One region of the Stenotrophomonas sp. K-6 genome, then DNA from elsewhere that is predicted to be linked to it. Evidence: riboswitches for the same ligand, from Rfam matches in the RefSeq annotation. Region 1 holds a riboswitch; the other holds the start of a gene.
What was found. Region 1 has a riboswitch for thiamine pyrophosphate ahead of AC13F7_RS12590 (TonB-dependent receptor). Riboswitches for the same ligand answer to the same signal wherever they lie in the genome.
Positions count from the first base shown of each region.

Region 1 (11,500 bases):
CTGCCACCGGCGCCCAGCAGTGGATCAAGGACGCGCCGGCCAGCATCAGCGTGATCACCCGCGAGGAGATCGAACGCAAGCCGGTCAGCAGCATCGGCCAACTGCTGAGCACCGTTCCCGGCGTCACCGGCGGCTATGCGCTGTCGGGTGCGCAGTCCAAGATCCGCCTGCGCGGCCTGCCCGAGCAGTACACCCTGATCCTCATCGACGGCCGCCGCCAGGGCAATTCCTCGGGCGTGAACTACCGCGATGATCTGGGTCCTCAGGATCTGAACTGGCTCTCGCCGGACATGATCGAGCGCATCGAGGTGGTCCGCGGGCCGATGTCCTCGCTGTACGGTTCCGACGCCATGGGCGGCGTGATCAACATCATCACCCGCAAGATCGCCAACGAATGGGGCGGCTCGGTCACGTTCAACTACAGCAAGCCCGATTCCCCTACCCGCGGTGATACCACCCAGATGGGCGCGCTGTTCAGTGGCCCGCTGACCGAGAACCTGGGCCTGCGCGTCGGCGCCAATGTCACCAACCGCGAATCGGATACCGGCCGCCGGCAGACGCCCGGCAACAAGGCCGAGAACGCCAACGCCCTGCTGAACTGGCGCGTCAACGACGACCACACCGTGGGCTTCGAAGCCTCGCGTGGCGAGCAGCGCAACAGCGGTGCCGGCGCGGTCGGTGCGTGGGGCCTGTCCAAGCTGGTGCAGACCGGCTACGTGGTCATGCACGATGGTCGCTACGGCGATGCCGCCACGTCCAAGACGACGCTGGTGCAGAACGACTACGAAGACAAGGGCAGTGCGGTCGGCAACCACTCCAAGGAGACGGTGTTCGATACCGCGTTCACCCGCAGCTTCCACTGGGGCTTCGAGCAGAGCTTGAACGTGGGCGGCCAGTGGAAGCGCGAAGAGCTGAAGAACACCGACACCATCGGCACCGTGCCGGTGACCTGGACCGGCACTGGGCGCATCAGCCCGGTCAGCGAAGCCGACTCCTGGGCGCTGTTCGCCGAAGACCACATCACCCTGCACGAGCGTTTCATCCTCACCGTGGGCCTGCGCTGGGACAACACCGACAACTACGACGACAACCTCAGCCCGCGCGTCTACGGCGTCTGGCACCCGTCCGATGACTGGACCGTGCGCGGCGGTGTCTCGCAGGGCTTCCGTGCGCCCACGCTGAAGCAGGGCACGGCCGGCGCGGCGACGCAGTCCGGTGGCAACGGCTGCACCGCGTTGACCGTGGAAGGCTGGACCAACCGCTCGGTCAGCGCCGATGGCACCACCGGCTGCTACATGGCCGGCAATCCGAACCTGGAACCGGAAACCAGTACCAACTACGAGCTGGGCGTCGGCTTCGACAAAAACGGCTGGTCGGCCTCGGCCACCTACTTCCTCACCGATTTCGATGACAAGATCCAGCAGGTTCCGCTGCGCGAGATTCCCGGCCAGACGACCAGCTTCGTCAACGGGTTCTGGTGGACGGTCGCGCAGAACATCCAGAAGGCCCGCACCCGCGGCGTGGAAGCCAGCGTCACCGTGCCCCTGCATGAGCGACTGAACTGGATCACCAACGCCACGCGCATGCTGGAATCGAAGAACCGCACCACGGGCGCCAGCCTGCTGGTGGTGCCCAAGCTGACCGCCAACACCTCGCTGGACTGGCAGGTCACCGATGCGTGGTCGCTCAACCTGAGCGCGCAGCACATCGGCGAGCAGCTGGTGTCCTCCACCAGCGCGACGTTCGCCAAGGCGTACACCACCTGGGACCTGGTCACCGGCTATGACGTCAACGAGCATCTGACCGTGCGCGCGGGCGTCCTCAACCTGGGCGATGTCTCCACCATCGAGGAAGGCAACAACTACGACGGGGGTGCGCGCACCTTCTTCGTGGGTGCCACGGCGCGGTTCTGACCGCGCCGGGTCGAGTGCAGACCTGAAGCAACCCAGGGCGGCGCGGACTTAACCGCGCCGCCCTTCTGCGTTGTGGAGCAGCGCATCGTTGCGCGCCACCGTCCATGCCCGCAACCCCGTTACGGCCAGGCCGACGAACACCAGATACAGCACGGCGGTCACGTGCAGTGACTTGACCATGTACATGCCGACGTAGACGACGTCGACCAGGATCCACAGCCACCATGCGGCCGTGTGACGCCGCGCCTGCCACCACTGGGCGACCAGGCTCAGCGCAGCCAGCATTGCATCCAGCCACGGCAACGCTGCATTGGTAAGGAAGTGCATCGCCGCGCCGAGCGCAATCCCGAAGGCCACGCCGATGCCGAGGTCACGCCACATCGTCACCCGCGCCAGCGGCACGATCGCGACCCGGCCATCGTCCTCGACCTGGCCTCGCCAGCGCACCCAGCCGTACACCAGGAAGCCACCGAAGACGACCTGCAGCAGCGTGTCCGAGTACAGCCGTGCCTCGGCGAACACCAGCGCGTACAGCGCGACCGAGATCAGTCCGACCGGCCAGGCAATGGTGACCCGGCGCGTCATCAGCCACACGCCAAGCATGCTGACGATGGCGGCCGACCACTCCAGGATTGCCGGGTTCATAGTGCGAACGTGACCGACAGCCGGGCCTGACGCGGTGCGCCCGGGAACAGGTAGTAGTCGCCGGAACTGCTGCCGGTGTCACGCCAGTAGAAGCGGTTGAACAGGTTGTCCACCGAGAGGTTCCAGGTCACCGGATGCTCACCCAGCTGATGTCTGAAGCGCAGGCCGGCGTCGAACACGCTATACGCCGGTGCGCTCACGCGACCATCGGCAGTGGCCACGTTGGAGGCCGCGTAACGCCAACCGCCGGTCAGCCCCAGGCCGGTCACGAACGGCAGCTGGTACTCCGCATGCACGGTCGCGCGCGTCTTGGGCACGTTGATCAGCTGGTGGCCTTCGTAGTCTGGCGTGCCGGCATCGCGGGCGCGGGCGCGCAGCACACTGGCGCTGGCGGTCAGCGACAGGCGCTCGGTGAGCTGGCCCTGCGCGGTGAGCTCCAGCCCGGTATGCGTCTGCTGCCCCTCCTGGACGAAGCTGTAGCCGGCATCACTGCCGTCCGGCTTGGCGTACTGGAACGGCTGCGAAGTGCGGAACAGAGCGGCACCCAACGTCAGCGCATCGCTGGGCACGTACTTGACGCCTACTTCGGTCTGGCGCGACAGCACTGCAGGCAGGAACGTGCCTTCGTTGGAGGTCCAGAACGGCGCTTCCTGGCCGAGCGAAATCCCGCGCACGTAGCTCACATAGGCATTGACCTCATCGGTCGCCTTCCAGACCAGCGCGGTCTGCGGCAGGAAGCGCGACAGGCGGCTGTGGCGCTCGGGGTTGCCGCGCTTGTCATAGGCACGCTCGTCCAGGCGGACAAAACGCCCGCCGGCCAGCCACTGCCACTCGCCGAAGCTCATCCGGTCCAATGCGAACACTGCGGTCTGCGCACTGTCCAGACGCCGCGCGGAGGGGCCCGGCATCAGCGGCGACGGTTCGAACTGCGGCACCTGCGCATCGTGGATGTTGGCGGTGCCCACGTACTCATTGACGTTGCGTCGCTTGTCCACGGTGCGCTCGAAACGGTCCGCACCCACACTCAGCTCGTGCCGGACATCGCCGGTGGCGAAACTGCCGCGCAGCTCGCCACGGAATTCCAGGTTGCGGCGGGTGTCGTCCGGGCTGCGGTAATCGTAGATGTCGTAGTCGCCGTTGGGCGCGAAGTAGTTGCCCGGCACGCTGCCATCGGCACAGCCGGCGGCGTAGTAGCAGCCGTAGGCGAAGGCGACGTTGTCGTCGATCACCGAGCGGCTGTAGCTGGCCGACACCCGCGATTGCCACCTCGGGCTGAAGTCGTAGGTATGCAGTGCAGTGAGGTTGGTGCTGTCGATGCCGACCGGCCGCTGCCACGCCTGGTAGCCCAGCATGTGCTTGCGGTCCACGCCGCGCGGCAGCTCGGTGGCGCCCAGCAGCTGATAGCCCGAGGCCGAGCGCTGCGCGCTGGTCTGGTAGTTGGCGTCCACCTCCAGCTTGCCGCGTTCGCCGATCAGCCAGTCGGTGGCCAGCGAGTAGAAGTTGCGGCGGCCATCGGCGTGGTCGATGTAGGAATCGCTGTCTTCCCAGGCGGCATTGAAGCGAACGCCAAAACGCGGCGACAGCCAGTGGCCGAGATCCACCGCGGTGTAGCGGGAGCCTTCCGAATCGGTGCCGAGGGTGACGTTGCGGACCTCGGCCGGGCGCTTGCCCACGTAATTGATGATGCCGCCGGGCGCCATGACGCCCGCGGCGAGACCCGCCTCACCCTTGAGGATCTCCACCGACTGGATGTTCTCCAGCGCCAGGCGCTGCTCGCCGGTGATGGCCAGCCCGTTGAAGCGGTAGCCGGTGCCGGTATCCAGCGGGAAGCCGCGGATCGCGATGTTCTGGTAGTAACCGACCGGCGCGTAGCTGTCGCCCAGCGAGGCATCGTTGCTGGCCAGTTCGGACAACGTGCGGACCTGGCGGCTGTCCAGCAGATCGCGATCCAGGACGTTCACCGAGGCCGGGGTGCTCTTCCAGTCACCCGCGCCGAAACTGCTGGTCTGCGTGGTGGTGGCTGCCGGCTGATGCGCCTGCACGCGCACGGCGGCGAGCTCGGTCGGCGAGCGCTCGGGCGCGTCCGCGAGATCGTTGGCATGAAGTGGCAGCGCGGCGCAGAGGGCGGCGGACAACAGCGTGGGGCGGAAGCAACGGTTCATTCGATTCGTCATCAGCTGGGGGAGACGAAGCGAAGGCACGCAGGCGCACCGACCCATCACGGCGGTATGCCTGCTGCTCAAAGCTCCCTACGCCGGTGCAAACCGGATCAGGTTCCAAGGGACTCTCTCAGCCTGGTTTCGCCAGGCACCCCCGCTTCTGTGACTATTTCACTACAAACCGTACGGATTTGCGAGCCTGCCCTCAGGCGGCGGCGTGCAGCGCCTTCAGCAGGCCCTGCCCTGCCGGGGTGCTGAACCAGTCAGCATGCCCGAGCAGGAAGGTGTGGTAGGCCACGTCGGCATTGGCCGGCGAGTGCGTCACGCCCTCGAAGTACTCCACTTCCGACAGCGCGAAGTCGAGCTGGACGATAGGGAGCAGGTCGGCCAGCAGGTGCACGCGCTCGGCAGACAGCGGCACGATCTCGCGGTAGCCGGCCAGCAGAGCCAGCGCGATATCCACGCGCACGGCCGCCTCGCCGCTTTCCAGCGCCAGCCAGGCCACCGCGTTGCGTTCAATGGCGGTGGCCAGGTCGAACAAGGCACTGGTCGGCGATGCCAGGCCGACATCGAGCACGGTATCCACCACGTATCGCTCGCCGTCCTGACGCCAGAGCAGGTTGGACACATGGAAATCGTTATGCGCCCAGAGGCGCGGCTCGGCCTGCAGGCGCTCAGCCAGCCCGGCGTGCCAGGGCAGCACCGCCCGCCGAAGATCGGCCTGCCAATCCTGGCGCGCGAGGTAGGCCGCCAGGCCCGGACGATCGCCGAGCCCGGCCTGCAGGGCCGCGATAGGATCGGCGGCGCGGAGCAGATCATCGCGCGCGACCAGCAGGTGCGTGCTGCGTTGGGGTGCGTGATAGCTGGCTGACGCGTGATGCAGTCGCGCCAGCATCCGGCCGGCCTCGCGCGCCTGTGCGGCGTCGGTCAGCAATGTCCAGGACGGCGCATCGCGGTAGATGTCCTGCCCACGGCCCACGGTATGCAGCTCGTAAGTCCAGCCATCGTGTTCGACCGCGGTTGCGCCGTCCCGATCATGCAATACCTCGACCACGGGCACGCCCTGAGCGGCGAGGTGCTGGAGCAGGCGATGCTCTTCGGTCAGCCCGGCCGCCGTGCGTACGCTGCCATGGTGACGCTTGACGAACACCCTGCCCTGTTCGCTCTCGACAATGGCGGCGGCGGACATCGGCCGCGGGCTGTGCCACAGCACCTGGCTCGCTTCGCCCAGCTGCGGAAACCGCTCACGCAGCCAGGTGATCTCCCGGTCGGTGATGGCGGGCCAATCGGCGGCCACCTCATCGTTGTTGAGGCCTTGAACGCGGTGGGGGCTGTTGCTCATGGGATGACGGGTCGATGACGGCGAGAGGCACGCTGTCACCAGACAGAGGGCGCGGCGAGGATACCAAGCCGGGCCCACCGAGGGGAGCCAATCACTCTGTCAGGGCGTGCCGTTGCCCTGCTTCGTGGCGGCCGGCTTGGCCGGCAGCAGCCGCGGCTGCTCGGCATACCAGTCGCGGGCGCCGGCAAGGTGCCACTTGCGCTGCTGGCCCTGCAGCTCGATGCCGGCCCCCAGCACGCCCCAGCGCAGGTAAAGATCGCCGCGGCGCTTGCCATGACTCAGATCCAGCCGCGCCTGCAGGGACAGCCGCTCGTTCTCGGCCTGCAGATCCTCCACGATCAGCTCGCCACTGCGCCAGCGCAGCTGCCCACTGGCCTGCACCTCCCCGGAATCCAGCATCCCGAGCACCCAGCGCGGGTATTCGCTGCGCTGGGCGAACACGCCGAGCAATGGCCCGGCATCGCGCAGGCGCAGGTCGGCCAGGCCATCCACCTGGAACGGCGCGGCCGCATCAATGTGGCCACTGCGGATCGCCACCTTGCCCCACCAACGCCCGTCACTTTTTTCATCCCCCACGTGGATGTTGCGCAGGTCCACGGTGGTGCCGCCGAGATCGAACTGGCGGCTGTCGAAATCCGCACGCTGCAGGCGCGCCTGCAGTTGCGCATCGCCGCGCATGGCGATGCCCGCCACACTGAGCCGGGCCCCGGTGCCGCGCAGATCGGCACTGCCCTTGCCTACCCGACCGGAGGCATCCAGCGAGACATCACCGCTGAGCAGACCGGTCCCGCCGAGCAGGCGCACGTTGTCGTTGCCCAGATAGCGGTTGTAGGCGGTGAGGTCGGGCACCCGCGCATCGGTGAAACGCAGCTGGGCGCGCATGCCATCACTCAATTCCTTCAATCGGGCATCGCCGCGCAGGGTCAGCGCCAGCTGGCGCCCATCGAACAGCACCGCCTTCGGCGCATTGGTGGGCGCAGCCTGGAAGCGCGGGATCTGCACCTTCAGTTCCGCCTGCGGTGGTTCGCCCTCCACGATCCGGCCCTGTGCATGGGCGTCGCCGCGCATCCTGACCCCTGCAACCTCGGCCACGGCAGCCACCTGCGGGATATCCACCGTGCTGCCCGGCGCCAGTTGACCATCGGCGAGGATGACGTCTGCCTTGAGCAGCCCACCGCCATCAAGGTGGAACCACGGCTTTTTCACGAACAGATCGCTGATCCAGTTGAGCGACTGGAACTGCCAGGCGCCCTGCACTTTGCCAGACAGCCGTGGAAGCAGCTCGCCCGGCGCCTGGAACGGAATCTTCCGGCCGGTCACGCGCAGATCGGCATTGAGTTCGCTGCCCGTTTCCGGATCACGCGGTAGCCGGGCCTGGACGCGCATGTCCTGCGCCACGTCCAGTTGCAGCGACAGCAGGCCACGGTCATCGGCGTGGACGCCGGCATGCAGGGGCAGCCGCCAGACCAGCCGGCTGCCCGGTCGCAGCGCGCCCTCTTCCAGGGTCACGTCCGCGGTGAGGCGGGCATTGGAGACCGCACTGCCCACTTTGACGTGCGGGCCACCGGTGTCGATGCGCAGGCCTTGGCTGCGGGCATCGATCTGCAGCTGCGCCCAGGTGATGCCAAGTTTCTGCAATCCCGGCGCGTCGTCACGATAGTGCCGCGGGAAGTGGAAGCGCGCGGCGATATGGGCATCGTCCAGCACGTTGACCCCGTCGAAACTGACCTGGGCATCATCGAAGCCCGCCGTGGAATCGAACAGCTCCGATGGCCCGCCCTTGAGTTGCTTGAGGAAACCGACATTGCCGCGCCCTTGGCCAACGATCAGCAGCTTGCCGAAGCGCCCACTGCGGATAGTGTCGCTGTGGATCGCATCGAACCGCAGCGTCCAGCCACGGTCACCCCGCGGCGGCGGGGGAATGGCCTTTTCGACCCGCTCGACCTCGGCTTCAACCCCCGTGGCATCAATGCGCGGAATGCGCACTTCCTTGCGCAACAGCGCCGGCAGATCGATCCAGGCACTCGCCCGGTCGGCACGGAACACATACTGCGTTCGATTGGCCTGGCCGCGCATGCGGATGTTCCAGACCACGGCCTGCCCGGGCATCAGGGTCAGCGCCGGCCCGGTCTGCATTGTGAACTTTTCAGGTTTGCGGTTGGTGACCGCATCGAACAGCGGCGTATTGAGGAACACATTGCCCGCCAGCAGGTACAGCGCGTAGAGCGCCAGCAGCGACAGCAACACCACGCGCCACGGCCGGGGCCAGCGCTGCACGCGCTCGGGAATCAGGGGCATGTGGGTCCGCAACAGGAAGCAGGATGACGTCCCACTATCGGCAAGACGCAGCCGTGACCGCGTGAAGGCGTGCTACGGAAGCTTCGCGATCACCTTGATCTCCACGTCGAATCCATACAGCCAAGTCACGCCGATACCGGTGAGCGTGGGATACGGCGCCTCGCCCCAGTACTCCGGAACGACGGCCCACACCCGCTCGAAGATCTGCTCGGGATTGACCAGGAACACGGTCACGTCGACGACATCATCGAACGTGCACCCGGCCGCGCCAAGCACCGCGTTGAGGTTGTCGAACGCACGCCGTACCTGCGCCTCCAGCTCGGGCTCGGGCGAACCGTCCTCGCGGCTGCCAACCTGCCCGGACACGAACAGAAAGCCATTGGACCGTACTGCCGGCGAGTAGCGGTTGCGCTCGTACAGGGCCTGGCGGCCCGGCGGAAAAACGACGTCACGTGTTGCCATGAACCACCTCTGCCCTGGGCCGATACCGGCCCATCTGGAATGAAAGGCCACAGTAGACCGCCGTGGGCACCGGATAAACGCGGTCCGCTGCCCAACATTGTTTGTAGAATCCAAACAATCAGCCCCCAGGGAATGCAGATGGACCGGTTCGACGCAATGCAGGCCTTCGCCCGGGTGGTGGAAACCGGCAGCTTCACCAAGGCCGCCGAAACGCTGCACATCAGCCGCACCACGGTCACGCAGCTGGTACAGCACCTGGAGGCCCGGCTGCGGGTGCGCCTGTTGAACCGCACCACCCGGCAGGTGAATGTCACCGCCGATGGCGCGGCCTACTATGCGCGGGTGATCCGGCTGCTGGCCGACATCGACGACGCTGAAACCAGCCTGTCCACTGCGGCTGCCGCGCCTCGCGGGCGCCTGCGGGTGGACGTGCCCGCCCCATTCGCACGGCGGGTGCTGGTGCCGGCCCTGCCCGACTTCCTTGCCCGCTATCCGGAGATCCAGCTCGATCTGGGCGTCAGCGATCGCCACGTGGACCTGATCGACGAGAACGTGGACTGCGTGATCCGGGGTGGACAAATCACCGATCAATCGCTGGTCGCCCGCCATATTGGCGATCTGCCGGCCGGCATCTACGCTTCGCCCGCCTACCTGCAGCAGGCGGGTATCCCTTCGCATCCGCAGGACCTGGAGCAGGCCCCGCACCGCGTGGTCGGCTACCTGCGCTCGCGCAGTGGCACGGTTCTGCCCTACACCCTCCAGCGCGGCGACGAACCGGTCACCGTGAAGGGGCACCACCTGCTCGCGGTCGATGATGGCAATGCGTATCTCGCCGCGGGCGTGGCGGGCCTGGGTGCGCTGTGGCTCCCGGACTACATGGCCGCCCCGCACGTGGCCGCCGGCGAGCTGGTCCGGCTGTTCCCGGGGTGGCGCATCGATGCGATGCCGCTGCACCTTGCGTTCCCCCCGAACCGGCATGTCAGCGCCAAGCTGCGGGTCTTCATCGACTGGGTCGCGGCGCTGGTGGAGCAGCGCATGCCGCGTATGCCTCCGTAAGCGCGGACGGCGGACGGCACTCGCCGCGCCCCCCTGCTATCGGCCACGCGTTGGCGTCTGTGGCTCCAGCGCAACCGCACGATCATCGGGTGTTTTCTTCAGCGGCGCGATGACCAGTGTGTCGCCCCTGCACACATCCACATCGCGGTAGACCACCCGTCGTCCGTTGCGGAACGCGACACGAAGATCGAACCGGCAGCCCTCGTCGGCCAGGCGGATCATGGTGCTGCCGCCGCCACCCGCAAGAATATCGATCGACCGCGGCGCAAACGCTTCCGTGCCGGCTGGCGCGACATCGACGGTCACCACGCTGTCGTGCGCCCGGTTGAGCAGACCCAAGTAACGCGCCTGTCCGCCGTGGGCGCTGGCGGCGAGCAGCAACGAAACGAGCAGAAGGGGGCGGATCAGGATCATGGCGGTGCTCCAGGCAGGTGATGGACACCCGCATCACGCGCCCGCCGGCCGGATCGGCCAACCGGTCCGGGACGAATCGTCGCCACGACCAGGCCAATCGTAATGGGCCGTCATGGCGCTTCCCGCCCTCCCGCCGCCTGCCTAAGATGAGCGTCGCCAGAGATGCCTGGCCCGGAATCGACCATGTACATTCGCCTTGGCAGCACCCGGATCCGCCTGTCCCGCTACCTCGCCCTGTGGACGGCGGTGGCCGTGGTGTTCGCCCTGCAGACCTCGATCAACGCCGGTCTACCGAACAGCCAACAACCCCTCTGGGATCTGCTGCGGTGGTCGCTGATCCAGTGGTACACGTGGGCTGCCCTGGCACCCACGGTCTTCCGCCTCGCCGAGCGCTTTCCGGTACGCGGCAGCGGGCGCCTGCACGGGCTCGGCGCACAGGCGGTGGCCAGCGTCGGCATGACGTTCATTGCCATGGTCGTGGGCGCGATGGTCTCCACCCTGTTCGAGCCGAGCGGTTTCTTCGAGCAGCTGGGCTACTTCCTGGAGCAGCACTTCGCCATCGGGCTGCTGACCTACTGGACCCTGTTCGCGATCCAGCAGGCCATCCATTTCCACGCCGAGAAGGCCCGCCGTGAACTGGAGGCGAGCCAGCTGGCCACCGAGCTGGCACAGTCGCGTCTGCTCTCGCTGAAGTCCCAGCTGCAGCCGCACTTTCTGTTCAACACCCTGCACGCGATCATTACCCTGCTCGACGAGGACAAGGTCTCGGCCGAAGACATGCTGCTGCGCCTGAGCGACCTGCTGCGCGCGTTCCTGGAAGACTACGACGGGCAGGAAATCAGCCTGCGCCAGGAACTGGACCTGATCGAGCTGTACCTGGGCATCCAGCGCACCCGATTCAAGGATCGGCTCACCACCCGCACGTACATCGCTCCGGACACGCTGGACTGCGCGGTGCCCAGCCTGATCCTGCAGCCGCTGGTGGAGAACGCGCTGCGCCATGGCATCGGCCAGCGCGTGGGCAGCGACACGATCGAGATCGAGGCCCGCCGCGATGGCGACACGCTGTGCATCGAAGTGCGCAACCGCAACAGCACCCTGTCGGCCGAACCGACCGCATCGGCCGGACACGGCATCGGCATGTCCAATGCACGCCTGCGCCTGAAGGAACTGTACGGCGATGCCGCCGACGTCCGGCTGGACATGCTCTG
Region 1 is NZ_JBSPUC010000003.1:472,460-483,959, reverse strand. Features, by position in the region: gene AC13F7_RS12600 (TonB-dependent receptor domain-containing protein) at 1-1,913, shown strand, start outside; gene pnuC (nicotinamide riboside transporter PnuC) at 1,962-2,558, opposite strand; gene AC13F7_RS12590 (TonB-dependent receptor) at 2,555-4,720, opposite strand; TPP riboswitch at 4,788-4,883, opposite strand; gene AC13F7_RS12585 (phosphotransferase enzyme family protein) at 4,923-6,059, opposite strand; gene AC13F7_RS12580 (translocation/assembly module TamB domain-containing protein) at 6,159-8,357, opposite strand; gene AC13F7_RS12575 (RidA family protein) at 8,430-8,819, opposite strand; gene AC13F7_RS12570 (LysR family transcriptional regulator) at 8,958-9,875, shown strand; gene AC13F7_RS12565 (hypothetical protein) at 9,912-10,289, opposite strand; gene AC13F7_RS12560 (sensor histidine kinase) at 10,473-11,500, shown strand, end outside.

Region 2 (11,500 bases), on a different contig from region 1:
GAGCGTGGCTACGCTGCTCGCGTTGGAACTCTGAAACTGTCGGTCGGACGCGCGCCATGCCGAGCATCGCTCGGCTGCTCTCCCAGAACCACCATGAAACTGTGAGCGGGACGGGGCGGGTGGGTTGTCGGGACCATGAGCGCCATGGATGGCGCGACATGAGCCTCCAAGGACGGATTCACGGCGTGTCCCGCCAACCCACCCGTCCCGGCCCGCCCACCGATAGCCCGGGAAGCGTGCCGCTCTAAGCGACCAAGCTGACCAACCCGACCAACCCGACCAACCCGCCCCCCCTAAGGCGCCCGAGCCGCCTCATCGCGCGTTTCTTCCTGCGCCGCGATCTCGCGCTCGATCCACTCATCCATCAACCGTCGCGCGCGCTGCGCACGGCGGCGCTGCAGCGCATGCTCCATATCCAGCACCCGATACAACGACCACATCACCGCCAGCATCAACAACGCAAACGGCAGTGCAGCGATTGTGATCATCCCCTGCAGCGCATTGAGACCGCCAGCCAGCAGGAGCACGCCCGCGATCAACGCAATCGCCACGCCCCACACCATCCGGCGCGCCAAGGGCGGATCACCGGCCTCCTCCGTCGACATCGTCGCCAGCACCAGCACCGCCGAATCAGCCGAGGTCACGAAGAAGATCATCAACAGCACCAGCGCGATCACCGACAACACCGTGGGCATCGGCAGGCTGTCGAACATCGTGAACAACACCGTCTCGTAGCCATTTCCCAGCGCCTGCGCCAGATCCACGTGGCCGAAGATCTGCGACCACAGCGCCGTGCCGCCGAATACCGAGAACCACAGGAAGCCCAGCACGCTCGGTGCGATCACCACGCCCAGCACGAACTCACGGATGCTGCGCCCACGCGAGACGCGCGCGATGAACGAGCCCACAAACGGCGCCCATGCGATCCACCAGGCCCAGTAGAAGATCGTCCAGTCCGCCACCCAGGTGCTGCCTGAGAACGGCGACATCCGCAGGCTCATCGTCACCAGCGAATTGAGATAGGAGCCGATCGTCGTGGTGAACGTATCGAAGATGAAGCCCGTGGGCCCCAGCACCAGCACCAGCGCGAGCAACAGTGCGGCCAGGCCGAGATTGAAATTGGACAACCACTTGATGCCGCGATGCACGCCACTGGTGGTGGACGCCATGTACAGCACGAACGCCACGGCGATGATGGTCAACTGCACCGGCACCGAGGCCTGGATGCCGAATACGCGCTCAAGGCCAGCGGCGATCTGGATCGTGCCGAAGCCCAGCGTGGTCGCCACGCCGATCGCCGTGGCGACCACGGCTGCCACGTTGACGACCGTGCCCATCCAGCCGCGGTGTCGTGCACCGATGATCGGCTGCAGCAGATCGCTGATCAGTCCACGGCCATTGCGGTTGAACTGGAACCACGCCATCGCCAAGCCGATCAACGCGTAGATCGCCCATGGATGCAGGCCCCAATGGAAGAATGCGTAGCGCATCGACGCGCGTGCCGCTTCCATGCTTTGCGGTGCCAGCCCTTCCGGCGGCTTCACGAAATGCGAGATCGGCTCTGCCGCACCCCAGAACACCAGGCCGATGCCCATGCCGGCAGCGAACAGCATCGACATCCAGCTCGCGTTGGAGAAGTCGGGCTCGGCATCTTCACCGCCGATGCGCAGCGATCCGAAGCGGCCGAAGGCCAAGTACATCAGGAAGGAGAGGGTGATGAACACCACCAGCAGGTACAGCCAGCCGGTGCTGCGGATGATGGTGGACAGGCCGCTCTGGACGACCTCGTTGAAAGGGCCCGGCGCGAGACCGGCAATCAGCACCAGCAGTGCGACCAGTGCGATGGAAATGCGGAACACCATGCAGGCGTGTCTCCGATCAGTAGGGGCGAGCCGAGGCTTGCAATCTCCAGCGGCACAGCGGCAACGACTGGGGCGGATCAAGCCGGTCGAGGCCGGTCAGTACGGACGTCGATGGCGTCGAGCAGCGCGCATATTGCGCCGCGGCATGGTAGTGCATCAGTTGTCGGCGGCATGTTCACATCCAAACCCGATCGCGACGGGATGCCGCCGCCCAATGCGCCAGCGGCCACCGCTTTGTGCTCTAATTCGCCCCGAAGCGGGGGTACCGCGGCCCAGTGGCCAAGGTTGAGACAGTCCCTTCGAACCTGATCCGGTTGATACCGGCGTAGGGAAGCTTCGCATCTGCAGATGCATTGCGCCGTAGGGCAATCGTGCCCGGAGACCGCCCGCAATCCGTCCGTCGAGCGCCGCCGTTTCGTCCCTCCCATGCGAATCCCTCGCATAGAACCGCACAGTCCCTGTGCGGGGATTGAACCTAGGACGATCCTCGATGAACGCACAGCCCTCCGCCCTGCAGCAACAGGCCCAGCAACTCTCCGAATCGGTCACCCGGCCGATTCCCGGCTCGCACAAGATCCATGTACAGGGCTCGCGCCCCGATCTGCAGGTGCCGATGCGCGAGATCACGCTGACCCGCACGCCCACCCTGTTTGGCGGTGAAGAGAATGCGCCGGTCACCGTCTACGACACCTCCGGCCCGTATACCGATCCGGCTGTCGCTATCGACCTCTCCGCCGGTCTGCCTGCGCTGCGCGCGGCCTGGGTGGCCGAGCGCGGCGATACCGAGGTGCTGGAGGGCCTGAGCTCGGCATTCGGCCGCTCGCGCGAGACCGATGCACGGCTCGATGCGGTGCGCTTCCCATCGCGGCTGCAACCGCGACGCGCGTTGGCCGGTCGCAACGTCACCCAGATGCACTACGCACGGCGCGGCATCATCACGCCGGAGATGGAGTTCGTGGCGATTCGTGAGAACCAGCGTCTGGACGCGATCCGAGATGCCGCGCTGCTGAAGCAGCATCCCGGTGAAGCCTTTGGTGCTTCCATCCCGAAGATCATCACCCCCGCGTTCGTCCGCGACGAGATCGCCCGCGGCCGCGCGGTGCTGCCCAACAACATCAACCACCCGGAAAGCGAGCCGATGATCATCGGCCGCAACTTCCTGACCAAGATCAACGCCAACATCGGCAACAGCGCGGTGTCATCGGGCATTGCCGAGGAAGTGGAAAAGCTGGTCTGGGCGATCCGTTGGGGCGGCGACACCGTGATGGACCTGTCCACCGGCAAGCACATCCATGAAACGCGCGAATGGATCCTGCGCAACTCGCCGGTGGCGATCGGCACCGTGCCGATCTACCAGGCGCTGGAGAAGGTCGATGGCCGTGCCGAGGAACTGAACTGGGCGATCTTCCGCGACACGCTGATCGAGCAGGCCGAGCAGGGCGTGGACTACTTCACCATCCACGCCGGCGTCCTGCTGCGTTACGTCCCGCTCACCGCCAAGCGCGTGACCGGCATCGTCTCGCGTGGTGGGTCGATCATGGCCAAGTGGTGCCTGGCGCATCACAAGGAGAACTTCCTCTACACGCACTTCGAAGAGATCTGCGAAATCATGAAGGCCTACGACGTGACCTTCTCGCTGGGCGATGGCCTGCGCCCGGGCTGCATCGCCGATGCCAACGATGCTGCGCAGTTCGGTGAACTGGAAACGCTGGGCGAGCTGACGAAGATCGCCTGGAAGCACGACGTGCAGACCATGATCGAGGGCCCCGGCCACGTGCCGATGCAGCTGATCAAGGAAAACATGGACAAGCAGCTGCGCGAGTGCGGTGAAGCGCCGTTCTATACGCTGGGCCCGTTGACCACCGATATCGCGCCGGGCTACGACCACATCACCAGTGCGATCGGTGCGGCGATGATCGGCTGGTACGGCACGGCGATGCTCTGCTACGTGACCCCGAAGGAACACCTGGGTCTGCCCAACCGCCAGGACGTACGAGACGGCATCATGGCCTACCGCATCGCCGCGCACGCCTCGGATCTGGCCAAGGGCCATCCCGGCGCGCAGGTCCGCGACAACGCGCTGAGCAAGGCACGTTTCGAATTCCGCTGGGAGGACCAGTTCCACCTGGGGCTGGACCCGGAGAAGGCCAAGGAATTCCATGACGAGACCCTGCCCAAGGACGCGCACAAACTGGCCCACTTCTGTTCGATGTGCGGCCCGCACTTCTGCTCGATGAAGATCACCCAGGACGTGCGTGACTATGCGGCGGGGCAGGGGCTGGATGCGCACCAGGCGTTGGAGGCCGGCATGGCCGAGAAATCCGCGCAGTTCCGGAATCTCGGGGCCGAGGTGTATCGGCAGGAATGAGGCACTGGCCGTGGTGGTGGGTGCTGCCACGGCCATCATCCGCCGCCTGCGTGATTCCGGCTAAGCTCGGCGCGAACAGGCAGGGGCGGGGACGACGATGGCGATAGCACGCAGCACCAAATGGTTGGCGATCGCACGCCGGCATCCATCCGCCTGGCTGTTGGCGGTGCAGTTGCTCGGCGTGCTGCTGTACCCCGCGATGGACGAAGCCGGTGCGAGCCGTGCGTTGTTCGGTGCATTCGGCATCGCCGTGCTCGGCCTGGCCCTGTGGGTCGTACGGCGCAGTCCACTGGGCATGTGGGTGGCCCTGGTGCTGGCGATTCCTTCGGTGGTGTTTTCAATCTCGGGCGCGCTGCTGGAACGCCCGGCGCTGGTGACAACGGCGCAACTGCTCGAATGCCTGCTGTATTTCTACACGGCGGGCAGCCTGATTGCCTACATGCTGCAGGACCACAAAGTGACCCGCGATGAGCTGTTCGCGGCTGGCGCCACCTTCACGCTGTTGGCGTGGGCCTTCGCCTTCGCGTTCGCGCTCTGCCAGCAGTGGTATCCGGGCAGTTTCATGGCCACCAGCGAGACCGAACTGCGGACCTGGATGGAGCTGCTTTATCTCAGCTTCAGCTTGCTGTCCGGGGTGGGACTGAGTGACGTGGTGCCGATCCATCCCCAAGCCCGGGCGTTGGTGATGCTGGAGCAGTTCGCAGGCGTGATGTACGTCGCATTGGTCGTCTCGCGCCTGGTCGGATTGACCATGATCCGGCGCATACAAAACTGAATCGCACATAAAAAATTCGCGCCCGGAGGCGCGAATGCTGAATCAATTTATGTAATTTCGTCGGCGAGAGAGAGCCTGATGTTGGCCGCACACACAGGTGCGGTTAACCCACATAGGCTAGTATTCGCCGCCTTCAGTGTTTTTGCGCTTTGCGCTGATGGTTTGTGCGGAATCTGGCGGTTCGTTCGATCGTTGTCGATTGTGATGAATGCTGCGTTCCCCGTAGTCCTGCATTCACTCGTGTCACCGGAATGATCAACAACGACAGTGAGCGACCCGCCGCCGATGTAGTCCGAATCGGCGATTGCACCGTAATACTTTCCTCGCGGGAAGTCATGGTGGTGGGCGTGCGTCGCCCGCGTCGTCTCACACCGAAGGCGCTGGGCGTATTGAAAGCACTGATGCGCTCGCCCGGTACCGTGGTGACGCGCGATGAACTGTTCGCCGAGGTGTGGCCCGATACGCTGCCCACCAATGACGTGCTTACCCAGGCCGTCACCCAGTTGCGCAAGGCCTTCGCCTCCGACGAAGACGCGGGCACCGCCTACATCGAAACCATTGCCAAGACCGGTTATCGCTTGCTGGTGCCGGTGAGCGTGGTGGAAGAACCGCGTGTGCTTGGCGAGGTGGACGACGCAGCGACGGGCGTGCTCGTCGATGCCGCACTGCCTGGTACTGTTACGCCGGTACTCCACCGGCAGGCGGACAACCCGATGCGCCGGCGGTGGCGTCGGATCCGCCGCTATGTGCTGCTGGCCGTTGGCCTTGCGATGCTGATCGCGATGCTGGTCATGGCCGCGCTGCTGGTGCAGCGCGAACGTCCCGCCACGGCAGTGGAAGCCGCCGTCGAGGACGGTACGCGTGTGATCGGCAGCCCGGAGCGCCCCTATCGTCTGATCACGGCATCATCGGGTTTTGAAACCTATCCCACGTTGTCCCCGGATGGCTCGCAGGTCGCTTACGAAGCCGGCGTGCCGTCGCGCCAAGGCAGCGTCATCAAGGTCCAGACCTCGGGCAACGCCCCGGCGCGCGTCCTGATGGACACGCCGGACACCTACTCGGACCGCTTCCCGAACTGGTCGCCCAATGGACGTGACATCGCGTTTGCGCGTTTCGGCCCGGAGGGCAGCTGCGAGGTCCTCATCGCCAGCGCCACCGGCGGCGCGCAGCGCCACGTCACGCGCTGCGACGGTACCGAGCTGCTCAGCTTCGACTGGACGCCGGACGGCCGCGGCCTGCTGTTCGGCTCGTTGTCGGGCACGTACGCGCACCGTGGCATCCGCACCTTCAATCTCGCCAGTGGCAGCTGGAGCGCCTTGAAGTACGACATGGACCCGGACAGCTTCGAATACGCACCGCGCTATTCGCCGGATGGCCGCTGGATCGTGTTCGTGCGCAATCCGCAGGTCGGCGATCTGTGGCGCATCCCGGCCGAAGGCGGTGCGCCCGAGCAGCTCACCAACGATTCGGCCGAGATCCGCGGTTGGGCGTGGCGCAGCGACAGCCGCCACATCGTGTTTGGTCGCCGCGTCGACAGCGAAGCGCGCCTGTACGAGCTGGACACACGCACACGCACGCTGCGTGATCTGGGCCTGGACGATGCCCAGTCACCGGCGCTCTCGCGCAGCAACAACATGCTCGCCTTCATGCACCGGCGTGCGCAGTTCGGTCTGTTCAAGGTGCCGATCGGTGCCGACGGTCCGGGTGTTCCCGAACGCCTGTTCGCATCGGGTGGTCGCGATGCGCAGCCGATGATTGCTCCGGATGGCCGCCAACTGGTGTTCAGTTCCAACCGGTCAGGCAGCTATTCGCTGTGGTGGGCGGATCTGCAGCGTCCCGAATCCCTGCGCCCGATCGAGGGCCTGCGCCCGGAAACCCGTCAGATTCCGGACTGGTCGCGCGACAGCCGCCATCTCCTGGTCCTGGGGCGCGACGAACATGCCAACCCCGCGATCTTCGAAGTCTCCCCGCGCGATGAGCAGACGGTCCGCTTGCAGGTGCCGGCCGCGCAGCCACTGCAGGCGCTGTACGGGCAGCGGCCCGGGCAGATGCTGGTGGTGGAGCGTGATGAAGATGAGCGGATGCGCCTGTCCCTGTTTGATCGGACCACCACGCCGTGGCGCCTGCTGGGCAGCATCGAGGGTGTCTCCCAGGCACGCTACGACGTGGCCGGCGAGCGCGTGCTGTTCACCCGGCTCTCGGCCAGTGGTCTGTGGTCGGCCGATGCGGCACTCACCCCGCAGAGCATCCGCCAGGTGCGTGACGACCAGCCGTCGCGGTGGCGTTACCGGGCGTGGACCGTCTCCGGCAACGGGCAGATCGATTACCTGTCCAATCGCGCTGACTGTGCGACCGCGTTTGCACGGCTCAGCGCGACGACCAGCGACACCGGCGCCTGTCTGGACCCCGAGCGGCTCGGCACCGGCAATGGATTCAGCGCCAGCCCGGACGGCAGTGCCGTGTATGTGGCCTTGGCGGTGGCCGATGGCTCCGATATCGGCATCATGAGCCTGCCCGAACCGACCACCTCGTTCTTCCCCGCGTTCTCCAACCTCATGTTTATGAAGGGAAAAGACCCTTCGTAAGTTCTTCGTGAGGTTGTCGTGGCGAATTCGGATCAATCTCGCCAAGACGTCCTGAGGGAAGTGGCCTGACTTGGCAAAACTGCACGCCAGCAAAGGCAAACACACGGTGCAGTCATGCGTCAGCTTTCCCTGGCCGATCGCGGTCAATCTCTCTCCCTGGACAAGATCGCCGACGACGGCGTGCTGCCGAGTTGTCTCGGTGTTGCCCGTCTGGGCAGCCTGCAGACGGCCGGCACGACGTTCACGGTGTGGATGCAGGTGCGTGGCAGCGCGTGGGTCGAATCCAAGGAAGGCAAGTTCCGCCTGCGTCAGCGCGAGTGGATCGCCTTCGAGAAAGACTCCAAGCCGATGGTGCAGGCCGGCCGCGATGGTCTGTGCATTGGCCTGAGTCTGTCGCCGGATGCGCTGCGCGCGCTGGGCGATCTGGTCGACTGCAACCTGTACGCCGGTCGCGGCACCATGACCCGCGGCGAGATGCGGGTGGCGATGCGCCTGTGGCGCGATGCGCTGGACAGTGACCGCCCGATGCAGGGCCTGCGTCCGGCGCTGTTGCATCTGGCAGCCCTGCAGCAGGGCATGGCCACCGGCGTGCAGCGCTGCCCCGGCCGTTCGCGCAGCCGCAAGCGCCAGGTGTTCGGGCGCATGCAGCGCGCGCGTCTCTATCTGGAAGGCAACAGCCACCGCGTGGTGCGCATCGGTGAACTGGCCGAACTCACCAACTTCTCCAGTTGGTACCTTTCCAAGACGTTCCAGAGCCTGTATGCAGAGAGTCCGCAATCGCTCTCCGCACGCCTGCGACTGGAGCGGGCGGCTGACCTGCTGCGCGATACCGACATGATGGTGGGCGAGGTGGCCGCGGCGAGTGGATTTGACAACTGCTGCAGCTTCGCACGGGCATTTCGGGCCCGCTTTGGGTTGTCCGCGTCACGCTACCGTGAGGCAGGTGCGAACCTGTCGCCAGAGTCGGCAAAGTCATTGGTTGCATCACGCAAATAATTAACTGCAACGCAATCGTAACTTTCCGAGGCGGTTTTAACACGCTACTAACGTACCTCGGAGAGATAAATGAATTTTCGTACTCCCGCAGTGCGGCTGGGCCTTCTGCCCGCCGGCATTGCGCTTGCGCTGACGCCGACCTTCGCTTCGGCGCAGGAAGCAAGCGGCACGACCGACTTGGACCGCATCCAGGTCACCGGCTCACGCATCCGTCAGGCCAGCACCGAGACCGCCCAGCCGGTCATCGCGCTGCAGCGTGCCGACATCGAGAAGCAGGGCTTCACCAGCGTTGCCGACATCGTGCAGAACCTGTCGGCCACCGGCTCGCCGGCGATCAGCCGCGCCGATGCGCTGTCCTCGGGTGAAGAAGTCGGCGGCCAGTACGTCGACCTGCGCAACCTCGGCCCGGAGCGCACCTTGGTGCTGCTCGACGGCAAGCGCATGGGCGTCAGCTCCGGCGGCTACACCGACCTGGCCTCGATCCCGACCTCGGTCGTGGAGCGCATTGAAGTGCTGACCGACGGCGCTTCGGCGATCTACGGTTCCGACGCGATCGCCGGCGTGGTGAACATCATCACCCGCAAGAATTTCGATGGCCTGGAAGCCAGCGTCTACAAGGGCCAGTACGGCCAGGGCGACGGCGACAAGACCACCTACAACTTCGTGTACGGCCAAACCGGCGATCGCGGTTCGATCACCCTGGGCGCCGAATACAGCGAAGAAGAGCCGGTTCTGGCCAAGAACCGTCGCTACAGCGCCTCCGCCAATGGCTATCGTCATCCCGTTCCGACCGAGGACGACACCAACGGCTGGAGCGCGATCACCGAGAAGGGCGTGCTGGTTACCGATGATGGCAACTATGTCCTGAACCCGGGCGGCGCCTCGAACAACTTCGGCGACTACCACGACCTGGGCAACGCCGATCTGTCCAACCCGTCGCAGCAGATGTACCTGTCGACCGGCATCAAGCGTCGTTCGGTCTTCTCCAACGGTCAGTTCGACTTTACCGACAACATCCGCGGTACCGCCAGCGTGCTGTACACGGAACGCGAAGCGCTGCAGCAGATCGCAGGCTACCCGTACCGTTCGGCTGCCTACGACACCCAGATGTCCGGCAACAGCGTCTTCAACCCGCTCGATACCGACGTTGATTTCATGCGTCGTACGTGGGAAGTGCCGCGCCAGACCAAGTCCGAGCTCAACACCTTCCGCTTCAGCGGCGGTCTGGAAGGCTCGTTCGAGTTCGCCGACAAGTACTTTGACTGGGATGTGGGCTACGTCTACAACCGCAACAAGGGCGTCAAGACCGGCACCGGCAACCTGTTCATTCCGAACGTGAAGAATGCCGTGGGCCCGTCGTACCTGGATGCCAACGGTATTGCTCAGTGCGGTACCGCCGCTGCTCCGATCGCCGGCTGCACCCCGTGGAACCCGCTGCTGCCGTATGGCTCCACCGCCGACGGTTCGCTCTCCAACCCGGACCTGCAGAAGTACCTGTTCCTGCCGACCCACGATACCTCGCTGACCACCAGCAAGGTCTACAGCGCCAACCTGAGCGGCGCCATCGTGACCCTGCCGGCCGGTGACCTGTCCTTCGCAACCGGTTACGAGCACCGTGAAGAAGACGCCGAGTACAACCCGGATGCACTGCTGCAGTCGGGCCTGAGCACCGACCTGGCCGGTGCGCCGACCGCCGGTGGCTACAAGCTGGACGAGTTCTACCTGGAACTTAACGTGCCGATCCTCGCCGATCTGCCGTTCGCCAAGGAACTGTCGGTTGACATGGCCGGCCGTTACTCGGACTACAACACCTTCGGCGACACGGTGAACTCCAAGTTCGGCCTGAAGTGGAAGCCGATCGACGACCTGCTGGTCCGTGGCACCTATGCCACCGGCTTCCGTGCGCCGACCGTGGCCAACCTGTACGGTGGCACCTCGCAGAGCTTCGACAAGTACACCGACCCGTGCGATACCCTCTTCGGTGCTGCCGTGCGCAACGCCGACGTCGCTGCCCGTTGCGGCGGCGCCGTGCCGGCCAACTTCCGTCAGGAAGCTTCGGGTGGCATTGATGCCACCGGCCCGGGCGCACAGTCGAACTATCCGTACCTGTCCGGTTCCAATGACGGCCTGCTGCCGGAAACCTCCAAGACCTGGACCGTCGGCCTGGTGTACAGCCCGAACTTCGTGCAGGGCCTGGACGTCAGCCTGGACTGGTGGAAGATCCGCATCGACAACGTCATCGCGGCGGAGTCGGTCACCTCGATCCTCAACCAGTGCTACGTGCTGAACAACGCCAACGCCTGTGACCGTGTCACCCGTGACACCGATTCGGGCCAGGTCGTCGACGTGACCCGTACGCTGATCAACGGCGGCTACCAGGAAACCGCAGGTTACGACCTGGGTATCCGTTACCGTCTGCCGGAACTGTCCTTCGGCAACATCGTCATCGACTGGAAGACCACCTATGTGGACTACCTCGAGTACAAGCGCGACAACGAAGCTGAAACCGCCGTCGAACAGCACACCGGCTGGGGCACGGGCGACTGGGGCGGTAACTTCCGCGTCCGTTCCAACCTGAACATCGATTGGAGCCTGGGCAACTTCGGCGTCAACTGGGGCATGCGTTACTACTCCGGTCTGAAGGAAGAGTGCGCTTACGACCGCGAAGGCGGTCCGGAGTGCAACAACCCGAGCTACTCCTCGGCCTACACGCTGGCGATCCCGGTGCGCAACACAGGCTCGAACACGTTCCATGACCTGCAGGTGCGTTACAACACCCCTTGGGATGCCACCATCTCGGCTGGCGCGAACAACGTGTTCAACCACGAAGGCCCGGTGATGTACAGCCAGCCGAACTCGAGCTTCTCCTACTACGGCGGCTTTGACATCGGTCGGTTCTACTACCTGAAGTACA
Region 2 is NZ_JBSPUC010000001.1:682,882-694,381, forward strand. Features, by position in the region: gene AC13F7_RS02955 (BCCT family transporter) at 294-1,862, opposite strand; TPP riboswitch at 2,111-2,212, shown strand; gene thiC (phosphomethylpyrimidine synthase ThiC) at 2,353-4,230, shown strand; gene AC13F7_RS02965 (ion channel) at 4,328-5,005, shown strand; gene AC13F7_RS02970 (winged helix-turn-helix domain-containing protein) at 5,257-7,590, shown strand; gene AC13F7_RS02975 (helix-turn-helix transcriptional regulator) at 7,705-8,586, shown strand; gene AC13F7_RS02980 (TonB-dependent receptor domain-containing protein) at 8,656-11,500, shown strand, end outside.
Region 2: it holds a riboswitch for thiamine pyrophosphate, as region 1 does, so the genes downstream of both, thiC (phosphomethylpyrimidine synthase ThiC) here and AC13F7_RS12590 (TonB-dependent receptor) in region 1, are expected to answer to the same signal.